4 regions of the Hydrogenophaga sp. NH-16 genome follow, and region 3 is predicted to be linked to each of the others. Evidence: predicted binding sites of a transcription regulator. Region 3 holds the regulator's gene; each other region holds the start of a gene.

Region 1 (3,204 bases), 2.4 Mb from region 3:
GCCGCTGACGGCGAACTTCACCTTGTGCGGCGCGTACATGCGCCACATGGCTTTTTCGAGGTCCTTGCCCATCTGGGTAGAGTCCTGCGTACCCATGCGGCACCACTCGCTGCCCACGCAGGTTTTCACCGTGCGCAGCGCCTTGGCGTAGGCGTGGCCACTGGGCATGCCGATGTCTTTCCAGACGTTGACCAGGTCTTCCTTCTTCACGCCCAGCAGGTCGATGCGCTGGCCGCCGGTGACCTTCACGGTCGGGATCTTGTACTTGTCCACCGCGTCGGCGATGCGGCGCAGTTCGTCGGCCGTGGTCTCGCCGCCCCACATGCGCGGGATCACCGAATAGGTGCCGTCCTTCTGGATGTTGGCGTGCGAGCGCTCGTTGATGAAGCGGCTCTGCGGGTCGTCCTTGGCCTGCTTGGGCCAGGTGCTGATGAGGTAGTAGTTGATGGCCGGGCGGCAGGTGGCGCAGCCGTTGGGCGTCTTCCAGCCCAGGGCGCTGAAGGTGTCGGCGATGGTCAGCAGCTTGTCGTTGCGGATCGCGTCGCGCACGTCCTGGTGGCTGTGCTCGGTGCAGCCGCAGATGGCCTTTTTCTTCGGCGTGGCCGAGTAGTCGCCGCCGGCCGTGAACATCAGGATCTGCTCCACCAGACCGGTGCAGGAGCCGCAGCTGGCGCTGGCCTTGGTGTGCTTCTTCACCTCGTCCAGTGTGAACAGGCCTTTCTCTTTGATGGCCTTGCAGATGGCGCCCTTGGTCACGCCGTTGCAGCCGCAGACCTCGTCGCTGTCGGCCATGGCCGCGGCCTTGTTATGGCCCTGGTGGCCGGTGTCGCCGATGTTGGACTCGCCGAACATCAGCCTGTCCCGGATGTCGCCGACCGTGCGGCCTTCGCGCAGCAGCTTGAAGTACCAGCTGCCGTCCACCGTGTCGCCATACAGGCAGGCGCCGACCAGCTTGTCGTCCTTGATCACCAGCTTCTTGTAGACGCCGCCGAAGGGGTCGCTCATCACGATCTCTTCCGTGCCGTCGCCGCCCATGAACTCGCCGGCGGAGAACAGGTCGATGCCCGTGACCTTGAGCTTGGTGGAGGTGAGCGAGCCGGTGTAGCGGCCGATGCCGAACTCGGCCAGGTGCGTGGCCAGCACCTTGCCCTGCTCGAACAGCGGCGCCACCAGGCCGTAGGCGATGCCGCGGTGCGCCGCGCACTCACCCACCGCGTAGATGCGCGGGTCGGTCACGGTCTGCATCGTGTCGCTGACCACGATGCCGCGGTTGACGTGCAGGCGCATGCTTTCGGCCAGCGCGGTGTTGGGGCGGATGCCCACGGCCATCACCACCAGGTCGGCCGGCACCTCGGTGCCGTCCTTGAAACGGATGGCTTTCACGCGGCCATCGTCACCGCCCACCAGCTCCTGCGTCTGCGCGCCGATCAGGAACTGCATGCCGCGCTCCTCCAGCGACTTCTGCAGCAGCTTGCCCGCCACGTCGTCCAGCTGGCGCTCCATCAGCCAGGGCGCCACGTGCACCACGCTGACCGTCATGCCGCGCTTCATCAGGCCGTTGGCCGCTTCCAGGCCCAGCAGGCCGCCGCCGATGACGACCGCGTGCTTGTAGGTGGCGGCGGCGTCGATCATGGCCTGCGTATCGGCGATGTCGCGGTAGGCCAGCACGCCCTGCAGGTCCTTGCCGGGGATCGGCAGGATGAAGGGGTTGGAGCCGGTGGCCATGATCAGTCGGTCGTACTCGGCCGAGACCTGCTCGCCGTTGGGGCCCACCGAGTGCACCACGCGCCTGACGCGGTCCACCTCGGTCACCTTGTGGCCCGCGTGCAGCGTGATGCCGTTGTCGGTGTACCAGGACCAGTCGTTGAGGATGATCTCGTCGATGGTCTGTTCGCCCGCCAGCACGGGCGAGAGCAGGATGCGGTTGTAGTTGGGGTGCGGCTCGGCACCGAAAACGGTGATGTCGTAGAACTCGGGTGCGATCTTCAGCAGCTCTTCGAGCGTGCGCACACCGGCCATGCCGTTGCCCACCATCACGAGTTTCATCTTTTTCATTGCGGCGACTCCTGTCTGAAGATCACGGGGGTTGTGGCTGGCTCCGGCGGACGCACGCGGGCGATCGCACAGCGGCGGGTGGGCCGGAACTCAGGGGTAGGGAATGTTCGAAACCCGGCAGGTCTGCCGGGGTGGCGCAGGCACAGGGCCAGCACCGTTTCAGTCGCTGCACACGTCGTTGTGGGCAGGCCCCGACGCTGCGGTCGGGGTGGGACGCGTCGTCACGTCTGGCCTGTTCAATGCAAGAGGTGTGCCATATGATCGGCGCCCCATTCGCGGGCCTTTGCCGCACCCCTGGCGCCGCGCCGGTTCCGGCCACAGCGGGCAGGGCGCTCACTGATCACAAGTGCTTGATTCATATGACTTCCGTGCTGCTTCTTCGCCCCGGTTCCCGGGCCCTTCTGCCGTTGCAGGACGACCTGTCGGCCGCGGGGTGCCAGGTGCTGGCCACCGTCGAGGACTGCAGCAAACTGGTGCAGGCCGCCGTGCAGCACGCACCAGATCTGGTGGTTGGCGAGGTCACGCGCCCCGATGACGCCCTGTTCAAGGCCACGCAGACGCTGGCGGAGGTGCTGCCCCGGCCGGTGCTGCTGTTCACGTCCGATCCCGACGCCGCCCACATCGAGCGCGCCACGGGCGCCGGCGTGCACGCCTGGGTGGTGAACGGTTACGGGGCGGCGCGCCTGCGGCCACTGATGCAGCTGGCGCAGGCGCGTTTCGAGCGCGAACAGGCCCTGCTGGAACAGTTGCGCGACGTGTCGCAGCGCTTCGAGGAGCGCAAGCTGGTCGAGCGCGCCAAGGGCATCCTCATGCGGGCGCGCGCGCTGACCGACGACGACGCCTTCCAGATCCTGCGCACCGCCTCCATGCACACCAACCAGCGCCTGGGCCAGGTGTCGGAACAGATCATCCAGTCGGCCCATTTCGCCGAGGCCGTCAACCGCGCGGGCCAGCTGCGCATGTTCTCGCAGCGCCTGGTGAAGCTGCACCTGCTGCGGCTGGCCGACGTGCAGTCGCGCCAGCAGCAGGCCCTGCTGGACGAGTCGATCCAGCGGGTGGACGCCAACCTGGCCTGGCTGGGCAAGGGCCTGTCGCAACCCAGCTTCGGCGACCTGCTGGGCCTGCTGGGCGCCACCTGGCAGGCGCTGA
Region 2 (3,204 bases), 1.1 Mb from region 3:
GAACAGACCGGTCTTGGGGCTGTAGGCCATCGGCATCTGGTTCTTGCCACCCAGGAAGCCGGGGGCCGAGAACACCGACTTGCCCTTGGCACCGTCGCCGCCGGCGGCCGTCGGGTCCCCAGGACGGTTGGCCGGGTCGTAGTTCGGACGGCCGGTCTTGAGGTCGATGCCGGTGGCCCAGGTCACCTTCTTCACGAAGGGGAAGGCGTTGAGCAGCTTGCCGGTTTCGGCGTCGTTCACGTAGAAAAAGCCGTTGCGGTCGGCCTTGGCACCGACGCGCTTGCCGTCCATGTCGAAGGTCACGAACTCGTTCACGCCGTCGTAGTCCCAGCCGTCGTTGGGCGTGGACTGGTAGTGCCACTTGATCTGGCCGCTTTGCACGTCGATGGCAACGGTCGACGCGGAGTACAGGTTGTCACCCTTGCGCACATGGCTGTTCCAGGGGCCGGGGTTGCCGGTGCCGAAATAGGCCAGCTTGGTCTTGGGGTCGTAGGTACCGCCCAGCCAGGTGGCCGCGCCGCCAGTCTTCCAGGTCTCGCCGGGCCAGGTGGCGTTGGTGGTGCCGGTGATGCCGTTTTCCTTGCCGTCCTTGTAGCCCATGTGGCCTTCGACCACCGGGCGCGTCCAGACCATCTTGCCGGTCTTGGGGTCGCGCGCTTCCACGCGGCCGACCACACCGAACTCACCGCCGGACACGCCGGTCATCAGCAGGCCTTCGGCGATCAGGGGCGCAGCGGTGTAGCTGTAGCCCGCAGAGTAGTCGTCGATCTTCTCGCGCCACACCACCTTGCCGGTGTCCTGGTCCAGGGCCACGAGCTGGGCGTCCAGCGTGCCGAAGATCACCAGGTTGTCGTACAGGGCGGCGCCGCGGTTGATCACGTCGCAGCAGGGCATGATGCCCTCGGGCAGGCGATGCTCGTACTTCCAGAGCTTCTTGCCGGTCTTGCTGTCCACCGCGTAGATGCGCGAGTAGGACGCGGTCACGAACATCTTGCCGTTGTGGACCAGCGGCTGGCTTTGCTGGCCGCGCTGCTTCTCGCCGCCGAAGGACATGGACCACACCGGGACCAGCTTGTTGATGTTCTTGGCGTTGATGCCCGTCAGGGTGGAGTGGCGCTGGCCTTGCGTGCCCAGGCCCCAGCTCAGAACGTTGTCGGGCGTCGCGGCGTCGTTGGCGATCATGGCGTCGGTCACGCCCTGGGCGCTGACGTGGGCCGTGGCGGCCATGACCAAAAGGCTCAGTAGGGTGCGTTTCACTGTGGGTCTCCTGCTCGTTCGAGGGTTGATGGCTTTTCTGTGGTGGGTGCCGCCGGACCGCTCGTGGCTCCGACCCTCCGGTGCCTGGCGTACACATCACAGACAGCAAAGGGCAACATCCGTGCCAGCGGGCCGGCCCCGAAAGGCCTAGGGTTTACACCGACGTTTGAGCGCGCTGGAGGCCCCGGGAGCGGTCCTCGAAGGCATCAGCTGCGCCAACCGTGCCACAGTGGCCGGGACACCTCTGTGACACTGTTCAAAAATGTGTCACCTGGCCGGCGCAGCCAGCACGCGCTGCTCGTAGCGCGGGTACCACTGGGTCAGCGAGCGCTGCAGTTCCGCGGGCTGTGCGGCCCACTTCGCAAAGCGCTCGGGCACCGGCGTGCGCAGCACCTCGCCCAGGTCCAGGCCGCGCTCGGCCGAGGTCTGCATCAGGTTCGTGAGCCACTGCAGCCAGTCGCGCGTCTGGCGCAGGCCGGCCAGCCCCTCGTGCACCGGGCCGTGGCTGGGCACCACGGTTTTGGCCTTGCCAGTGGCCAGCAGTTGCTCCAGCGTGTCCAGGCTGGCCAGCCACGCGGCGAAGTCGGCGTGCGGCGTGGTCGGCACGCGCTCGGTGAACACCAGGCCGCCCGCAAAGAGCACACCGGTGGTGGTGTCCAGCACCACCAGGTCGTCGGCGGTGTGGCCGTGCAGGCGCATCAGCTCCAGCTTGTGCGCTCCGAGTGACAGTGTCTGCGGCAGGTTCTTGGGGTCGATGGCCTCGCGCGAGGGCGTGGACTCGGTGCCGCGCATCCAGTCGCCACAGAGCCGGTACAGGTTGTCGGCGTAGGCGCCGCCCTCGGCGCGCGCGCCGGCAATGGTGCCGGCCAGCGCTTCGGTGGGCCGGTCGGCCCAGGCCTGGTGGCCGAAGAAATAGTCGGGGTGCAGATTCAGCTGCAGCACCTTGCGCACCGGGGCTTTGGTCAGTCGCTCGATGGCCCGCCGCTGCTGCTCGCCGTACAGCCGCGACGGCCCGGTGTTGATCACCACCACGCCGTCGCCGGTGTCGATGAAGGCGGTGTTGATGATGTTGCAGCCGTTGGCGCGCGAGAAGTCGGCCACCTCACCCTCGATCACCCAGGAGCCCGGGGCAATCTGGCGCGGCTTGAGGTCGTAGTCCGAGCGGGCCATGTCGGGCTTGGAGGCAAACGGTGGCACGGCCACCGGCTGCGCCAAGGCCGCGGTTGCCAACAGTGCCCACAGCGCGGCCACGCCCAGGCGCCTCATGCCCTCACCTCGGCGTCGATGCGGTTGCCGTTGTTGTCGCGGCCGAGCAGGCGGAAGGCCGGCGGCGAAACGGGCGGCAGCTCGAAGGTGATCAGCGGGTTCTCGGACACCGGTTCGTGCAGCGCCAGCCGCCACCAGGGCTGGCCGCCCGGGTCCTGCAGCTCCATCTGCTCGATGTAGAAGGCCGGGATGCCCGCCACCAGACCGGTGTCCATCGGGTGCATCACGCGCAGCCGCAGGCGGCGGCTGCCCTCGATCACGTTGTTGAAGAAGCGCGCCTGCACCTGGCCCAGGGTCTTGCTCCAGGAACCGTCGGCCCGTGTGATGCCCGGCACCGTGCAGCCGCCGCCCGCCGCCTGCACCCAGGTGCTGCCCACGTGCCACTGGCCGTCTTTGGTCTGCACGAAGGCGCGCACCGGCGAGGCCTGCTCCATACGGATGCGGAAGGCCAGCATGGGCAGTGCGCGCAGCGGTTCGAAGTCCAGCACCTGGCGCACCGGGTTGCGGTCCACCGACACCTTGATGCGCACCACCCCACCGCCGACCGCGGATAGCGCCCGCGCATCCACCAGCAGCGGCACGTTCATCGCGTCGTCGGCGAAGGCAGGCCCCTTGACGATCACCGCGTCGCTGAACGTCGCCTTGGCCCTGCCAATGGTCTGCTCGCGCAGACTCGGGTAC
Region 3 (3,204 bases):
GAGGTGTCGATGTAGAGGCTCACCGTGTCGGTGGTCAGGTGGGCGTAGAGCCGCACGTCGGGCCAGGTGGTGTTGACGCTGGGGCGCTCGCCGCGCTTGTCGCGGAAGCGGTCGCAGACTGCGTCCTTGATCTTGAGCGCCGCGAAGTTCAGGCTCTTGAGCGGGCTGTGCTGCGCCGTGACCTCGACCTTGATGGTCTGCTGCGGCGTGAACCAGATTTCCCAGGCGACCTCGCTGGCGGCCGCGTACAGGTCGTTCTCGCTGCGGTAGCCACCGTGCCAGAGCTGCACCAGCACGCGCTGCGCGAGCCGGCAGTGCAGGTTGAGCTTGAGCGCGTCGCGCCAGGACGCCAGCAGCGCCACACCGGCGCGCGACTTCTGCACCGCGGTCTCGCCCGTGATGCGCGTGACTTCGGCGGCGAGGTAGTCCTCCACGCCGGCGGCGCAGGGGAGGAAAAGATTCAATTGGTTCAAAGCGCTTTTCTCAGGTTCGCCGGCGCGATGCGCAGCGCCTCGCGGTATTTCGCGACCGTGCGGCGCGCGCACTCGATGCCCTGCTCCTTGAGCAGGTCCGAGAGCTGGTTGTCGGACAGCGGCTTGGTCGGCTCTTCGGACGCGATGAACTGCTTGAGCAGGGCGCGCACCGCCGTGCTCGACGCATTGCCGCCGGTCTCGGTTCCCAGGCTGGAGCCGAAAAAGTACTTGAGCTCGTAGGTGCCGAACGGCGTGGCCATGTACTTGGCCGTGGTCACGCGGCTGATGGTCGACTCGTGCAGGCCCAGCTCGTCGGCGATCTCGCGCAGCACCAGCGGGCGCATGGCCAGTTCGCCGTGCATGAAGAAGTTGCGCTGGCGCTCGACGATGGCGCTGGAGACGCGCAGGATGGTGTCGAAGCGCTGCTGGATGTTCTTGATGAACCAGCGCGCTTCCTGCAGCCGCTGCTGCATGGCCGCGTGGCCCGCTTCGCCGCCGGCCTCGCGCCGCCCCCGCAGGGCGTTGGCATAGACATCGTGCACGCGCAGGCGCGGCATCACCTCGGCGTTGAGCGAGACCTTGAAACCGCGACCGGCGCGGGTGACGATCACGTCGGGCACCACGACGTTGCGCTCGACGTCGACGAAGCGCCGGCCCGGCTTGGGCTCCAGGCGGGCGATCAGCGCCAGCGCGGCGCGCACGGTCTCGTCGTCGTGCCCGGTGGCCGCACACAGGCGCTTGATGTCGCGCTTGGCCATCAGCTCCAGCGGCTGCTCGCAGATCGCCAGCGCCGTGCGGGCGGCGGGCGTGTTGCGCAGCTCCATGATCTGCAGCCGCAGGCACTCGCCCAGGTCGCGCGCGCCCACGCCCGTGGGCTCCATCTGCTGCAGCCACTGCAGGGCCATGCCCAGGCGCTGCTCAATGGCCTCGACTTCGTCGAAGCGCGGCTCTTCGTCGGCCGGCCGGCCCGCGGTCAGGCGCCAGCAGGCGCGCGCCAGCTCGTGCAGGCTGTCCTCCAGATACCCGTCGTCGTTGAGCGACTCGATCAGGAAAAACAGCGCCGCGCTGTCCTCGTCCGACAGGCGCAGGCAGCGCGCCTGCTCGTGCAGCTGGTCCTGCAGGCTGACCGGCACACGGGCCAGGTCGGCGGCCGTGGCGGTGTCGTCGTCGTCCCCACCGGAACCGCTGTTGCGCGCGGGTGCATCGCCGCCCCATTCGCTGTCGTCGGGCGCCATCTCGACGGTGCCGTCGCCTTCCCAGCTTTCTTCGACCGGCGCGGCGCCGTCCAGCCGGCTCTCGACCTCGTCGCTGGCGCTGTCTGCGCTGTCGGCCTGGGTGGTGCGGGTGTCCGGTTCGGCGCTGCGCAGCTCGACCACCGGCTGCGCCGCTTCTTCCAGCTGCTCGCCGGCGACCACCGGTGCGTCCGCGGTCTGCACGCCGAAATCTTCGCGATCGGCCACTTCCTCGCCCCGTTCCAGGAACGGGTTCTCGTCGAGCATCTGCTCGACTTCCTGAGCCATCTCCAACGTGGACAGCTGCAACAGGCGGATCGACTGCTGCAATTGCGGCGTGAGCGCGAGGTGCTGCGACACCCGCAGCGACAGACCTTGCTTCATCGGCTCATTCCGTCACATGCGGAAGTTCTCGCCCAGGTAGACGCGGCGCACCTCGGCGTTTTCGATGATCTCGGCGGTGGTACCGCTGGCCAGCACATGACCGTCGCTGATGATGTAGGCGTGGTCGCAGATGCCCAGGGTTTCGCGCACGTTGTGGTCGGTGATCAGCACACCGATGCCGCGCGACTTGAGGAAACTGATGATGTGCTGGATCTCCAGCACCGCGATCGGGTCGATGCCGGCGAAGGGCTCGTCCAGCAGGATGAACCGCGGCCGGGTGGCCAGCGCGCGGGCGATCTCCACGCGACGGCGCTCACCGCCCGAGAGGGCGGGCGCGGGCGAATCGCGCAGGTGGTCGACGCGCAGCTCCTTGAGCAGCTCGTCCAGCCGGGCATCGATCTCGCGCGCGGACAGCGGCTGGCCGTTCGCGTCCTGCTGCAGCTCCAGCACGGCGCGCACGTTCTGCGCCACCGTGAGCTTGCGGAAGATCGAGGCTTCCTGCGGCAGGTAGCCCAGCCCCAGCCGGGCACGGCGGTGGATGGGCAGGGACTCGATGCGGTGACCGTCCAGCAGGATCTCGCCACCATCGGCCCGCAGCAGGCCGACGATCATGTAGAACGACGTGGTCTTGCCGGCGCCGTTGGGACCCAGCAGTCCCACCACCTCGCCCTTGTCCACCGACAGGGACACGTCCTTGACCACCTTGCGGCTGCCATAGGACTTCTTGAGTCCCCGGACCTCCAGACGGCTGTGCGACGGCATGCCGCCCGACGGACTGGCGCTGGCGACGGTCTCCGTCACTTCTTGGGCTCGGTGATCTTGCCGCTGGGACGCAGCGTGGCCGGATCGGTCGCCGGGGCGGCGGGGCCGTTCTTCTCCTCTTCCGGGATCGGCGTGAGCATGGCGCGCACGCGGCCGGTGGGGTTGGCAGCGGTCTTGCTGGTGTCCCCACCCTTGACCGTGAACACCTCGGTCAGGCTGTTGTAGAGGATCTCGCTGCCCACGCTCTGGTCGTTGAGCAGGGTGCCGCGGTAGCGGCGCAGCACCGCGCGACCGGTGAACAGCACCGTCTGCGCCTTGCTGTCGTATTCGATGCGATCACCCTCGCCCTCGAT
Region 4 (3,204 bases), 2.0 Mb from region 3:
CGAGGCCTTGCCCTTGGTCAGCGCTTCACCCACGCACCAGGCCAGCACGGCGGCGGCGGTGGCCATCAGGGTGTTGATGAAGGCCAGGGTGGTGCCACCGTTGGCTTCCAGGTTGGAGCCGGCGTTGAAACCGAACCAGCCCACCCACAGCAGCGAGGCGCCGACCATGGTCAGGGTCAGGCTGTGCGGGGCCATGGCTTCCTTGCCGTAGCCGATGCGCTTGCCCAGGACATAGGCACCCACCAGGCCGGCCATGGCGGCATTGATGTGCACCACGGTGCCGCCGGCGAAGTCCAGCGCGCCCTTGTCGAACAGGTAGCCGCCCGCGCCCCAGACCATGTGGGCGATCGGCAGGTAGCTGAAGGTGAACCAGATGGCGCAGAACAGCAGCACGGAACCGAACTTGATGCGCTCGGCGAAGGAGCCGACGATCAGCGCGCAGGTGATGCCCGCGAAGGTGCACTGGAAGGCGATGAAGATGAACTCGGGGATCATCACGCCGGCCGTGAAGGTGGCCGCCAGCGAATCGGCGGTGACACCCTTGAGGAACAGCTTGTCGAAGTTGCCGTAGATCAGGCCCTCGCCGCCGAAGGCGACGCTGTAGCCGTAGACGGCCCACAGCACGGCGATCAGCGAGAACACGACCATGACCTGCATCAGCACGGACAGCATGTTCTTGCTGCGCACCAGGCCGCCGTAGAACAGGGCCAGGCCGGGCACGACCATCAGCAGCACGAGGATGGTGGAGATCATCATCCAGGTCACGTCGCCCTTGTCCACCGTTTCCTTCACGGCTTCGGCGGGCGCAGCTTCTGCCGCAGCCGGTGCGGCCTCGGCGGCAGCGGGTGCTGCAGCGTCGGCAGCAGGGGCCGCTGCGGGAGCAGCCGCGGCATCGGCGGCGGGTGCGGTGGCGGCCGGTGCATCGGCCGGCTTGGCGGCGTCCTGGGCCATGGCGGAGAACCCGCCGAACATAAGGCCTGCCCCCAGGAGCAGGGAAGCGATCAGTTTTTTCATTTGGGTGCTCTTTCTGATACGGGTGCGGGGATCAGAGGGCTTCCTTGCCGGTCTCGCCGGTGCGGATGCGAACCACCTGTTCGAGGGGGGAGACGAAGATCTTGCCGTCGCCGATCTTGCCGGTGCGGGCGGCGCCTTCGATGGCTTCGATCACGCGGTCGACCAGGGCGTCGTCGACGGCGGCTTCGATCTTGACCTTGGGCAGGAAGTCGACGACGTACTCGGCGCCGCGGTAGAGCTCGGTGTGCCCCTTCTGGCGGCCAAAGCCCTTGACTTCGGTCACGGTGATGCCCTGCACGCCCATGCCGGAGAGCGCTTCGCGCACTTCGTCCAGCTTGAACGGCTTGATGATGGCGGAAACCATTTTCATGCTGTGTTACCTCTTCTAGGGTGGGACGGTGTCGGGGCGGGGCCGGGTGACACCACGGGTTGATGCAATCGCTTACAGCCAGAAGCAGGGACCGTGCCAGCTGCTCACCCACCCCGCTCCCGAGGCGGCCGCCCCGAGGGAAAACGTCCTCCCGACGGGGGCTGCGACCCACCCCGTGGGCATGACATGATCCCCGCGCCGCGGCCATAGAGCCGCACCAAACACGTGCATGCCGGTGTCCAGCCGGTCATGCACCGAAACAGGGATGGAGGACCGGATGGGTTTGTCATTGGTGCACAGCCGCGCGCTGATCGGGCTGGAGGCGCGGCCGGTGCAGGTGGAGGTGCACCTGGCCAACGGTCTGCCCAGCTTCACGCTGGTGGGTCTGGTCGACACGGAAGTGAAAGAAGCGCGCGAACGCGTGCGCTCGGCGATTGCCAACGCCGGGCTTGAATTCCCCAGCAACAAGCGCATCACAGTGAACCTGGCGCCGGCCGATCTGCCCAAGGACTCGGGTCGCTTCGACTTGCCGATCGCGCTGGGCATCCTGGCCGCGGCGGGCCAGATCGACGGCGCGAAGCTGGCCGGCTGGGAGTTCGCGGGCGAGCTTTCGCTGGGCGGCGAGCTGCGCCCGGTGCGCGGCGCGCTGGCCATGAGCCTGGCGCTGCACCGGGACGGTTCCGCGGGCGCGACCACACGGCTGGTGCTGCCGCCCGGCAGCGCCGAAGAGGCGGCGCTGGTGCCGCAGGCCCAGGTGTGCCGGGCCCGCCACCTGCTGGACGTGGTGGCGCAGTTCCTGCCCGAAGGGGCCGCGGGCACCGGCGATGCACCGCCCGACGACACGGGCTGGGCGCGTCTGTCGCCCACGCCGGTATCGGCCAGCGATACCTACGCCGACCTGGCCGACGTCAAGGGCCAGGCGGGCGCGCGCCGGGCGCTGGAGATCGCCGCGGCGGGCGGCCACTCGCTGCTGATGGTCGGCCCACCCGGCTCGGGCAAGAGCATGCTGGCGCAGCGTTTTGCCGGCCTGCTGCCGCCCATGGACACCACCGAGGCGCTGGAGTCGGCCGCGGTCGCCTCGCTGGCCGGGCGCTTCCGGCTGGAGGCCTGGGGCCTGCGACCCACCTGCGCACCGCACCACAGCGCCAGCGCCGTGGCCCTGGTGGGCGGCGGCTCACCGCCCCGGCCCGGCGAGATCTCGCTGGCCCACCACGGCGTGCTGTTCCTCGACGAACTGCCCGAATTCCCGCGCGCCGCCCTCGAAGCCCTGCGCGAGCCGCTGGAAAGCGGCCACATCCGCATCTCGCGCGCGGCGATGCAGAGCGAGTTCCCGGCGCGTTTCCAGCTGGTGGCCGCCATGAACCCCTGCCCCTGCGGCTTTCTGGGCCACCCGAGCCAGCCCTGCCGCGACACGCCGGACCAGGTCGCGCGTTACCAGGGGCGCCTCTCCGGCCCGCTGCTGGACCGCATCGACCTGCACATCGAGGTGCCCGCCCTGCCCCCGCACGACCTGCTGCACAGCCCGGCCGGCGAACCCAGCGCCACCGTGCGCGAACGCGTGGCCACCGCCCGGCAGCGGGCGCAGGCGCGCCAGGGCCAGAGCAACCAGGCGCTGTCGGGCCAGGCGCTGGACCGGCATGCGATGGCCGAACCCACCGCGCTCAAGTTCCTGCACACGGCGGCGGCCCGCCTGGGCTGGAGCGCGCGCAGCACCCACCGCGCCCTGCGCGTGGCGCGCACCATCGCCGACCTGGCGGGCAGCGAGTCCGTGGAGGTGGCGCACATCGCCGAGGCGGTGCAGTACCGGAGGGCGCTGCGCG

The links. Region 3 encodes sigma-54, which starts transcription at its own class of promoters, with help from an activator protein. Its sites were predicted from a motif close to TGGCANGNAANCTGCTTT; they were not measured.
Region 1: nirB (nitrite reductase large subunit NirB) is a predicted target of sigma-54. The motif match lies at 2,294-2,311, and genes of this name have one in related genera.
Region 2: DD542_RS16330 (PQQ-dependent methanol/ethanol family dehydrogenase) is a predicted target of sigma-54. The motif match lies at 1,367-1,384, and genes of this name have one in related genera.
Region 4: DD542_RS12220 (P-II family nitrogen regulator) is a predicted target of sigma-54. The motif match lies at 1,466-1,483, and genes of this name have one in related genera.

Annotation. Positions count from the first base shown of each region.
Region 1 is NZ_CP029344.1:2,061,803-2,065,006, forward strand. It holds gene nirB (nitrite reductase large subunit NirB) at 1-2,055, opposite strand, end outside; gene DD542_RS10015 (type IV pili methyl-accepting chemotaxis transducer N-terminal domain-containing protein) at 2,415-3,204, shown strand, end outside.
Region 2 is NZ_CP029344.1:3,390,873-3,394,076, reverse strand. It holds gene DD542_RS16330 (PQQ-dependent methanol/ethanol family dehydrogenase) at 1-1,227, opposite strand, end outside; gene DD542_RS16325 (quinoprotein relay system zinc metallohydrolase 1) at 1,525-2,523, opposite strand; gene DD542_RS16320 (quinoprotein dehydrogenase-associated SoxYZ-like carrier) at 2,520-3,204, opposite strand, start outside.
Region 3 is NZ_CP029344.1:4,511,556-4,514,759, reverse strand. It holds gene DD542_RS21735 (THUMP domain-containing protein) at 1-473, opposite strand, end outside; gene DD542_RS21730 (RNA polymerase factor sigma-54) at 470-2,089, opposite strand; gene lptB (LPS export ABC transporter ATP-binding protein) at 2,102-2,851, opposite strand; gene lptA (lipopolysaccharide transport periplasmic protein LptA) at 2,887-3,204, opposite strand, start outside.
Region 4 is NZ_CP029344.1:2,509,929-2,513,132, forward strand. It holds gene amt (ammonium transporter) at 1-1,014, opposite strand, end outside; gene DD542_RS12220 (P-II family nitrogen regulator) at 1,046-1,384, opposite strand; gene DD542_RS12225 (YifB family Mg chelatase-like AAA ATPase) at 1,662-3,204, shown strand, end outside.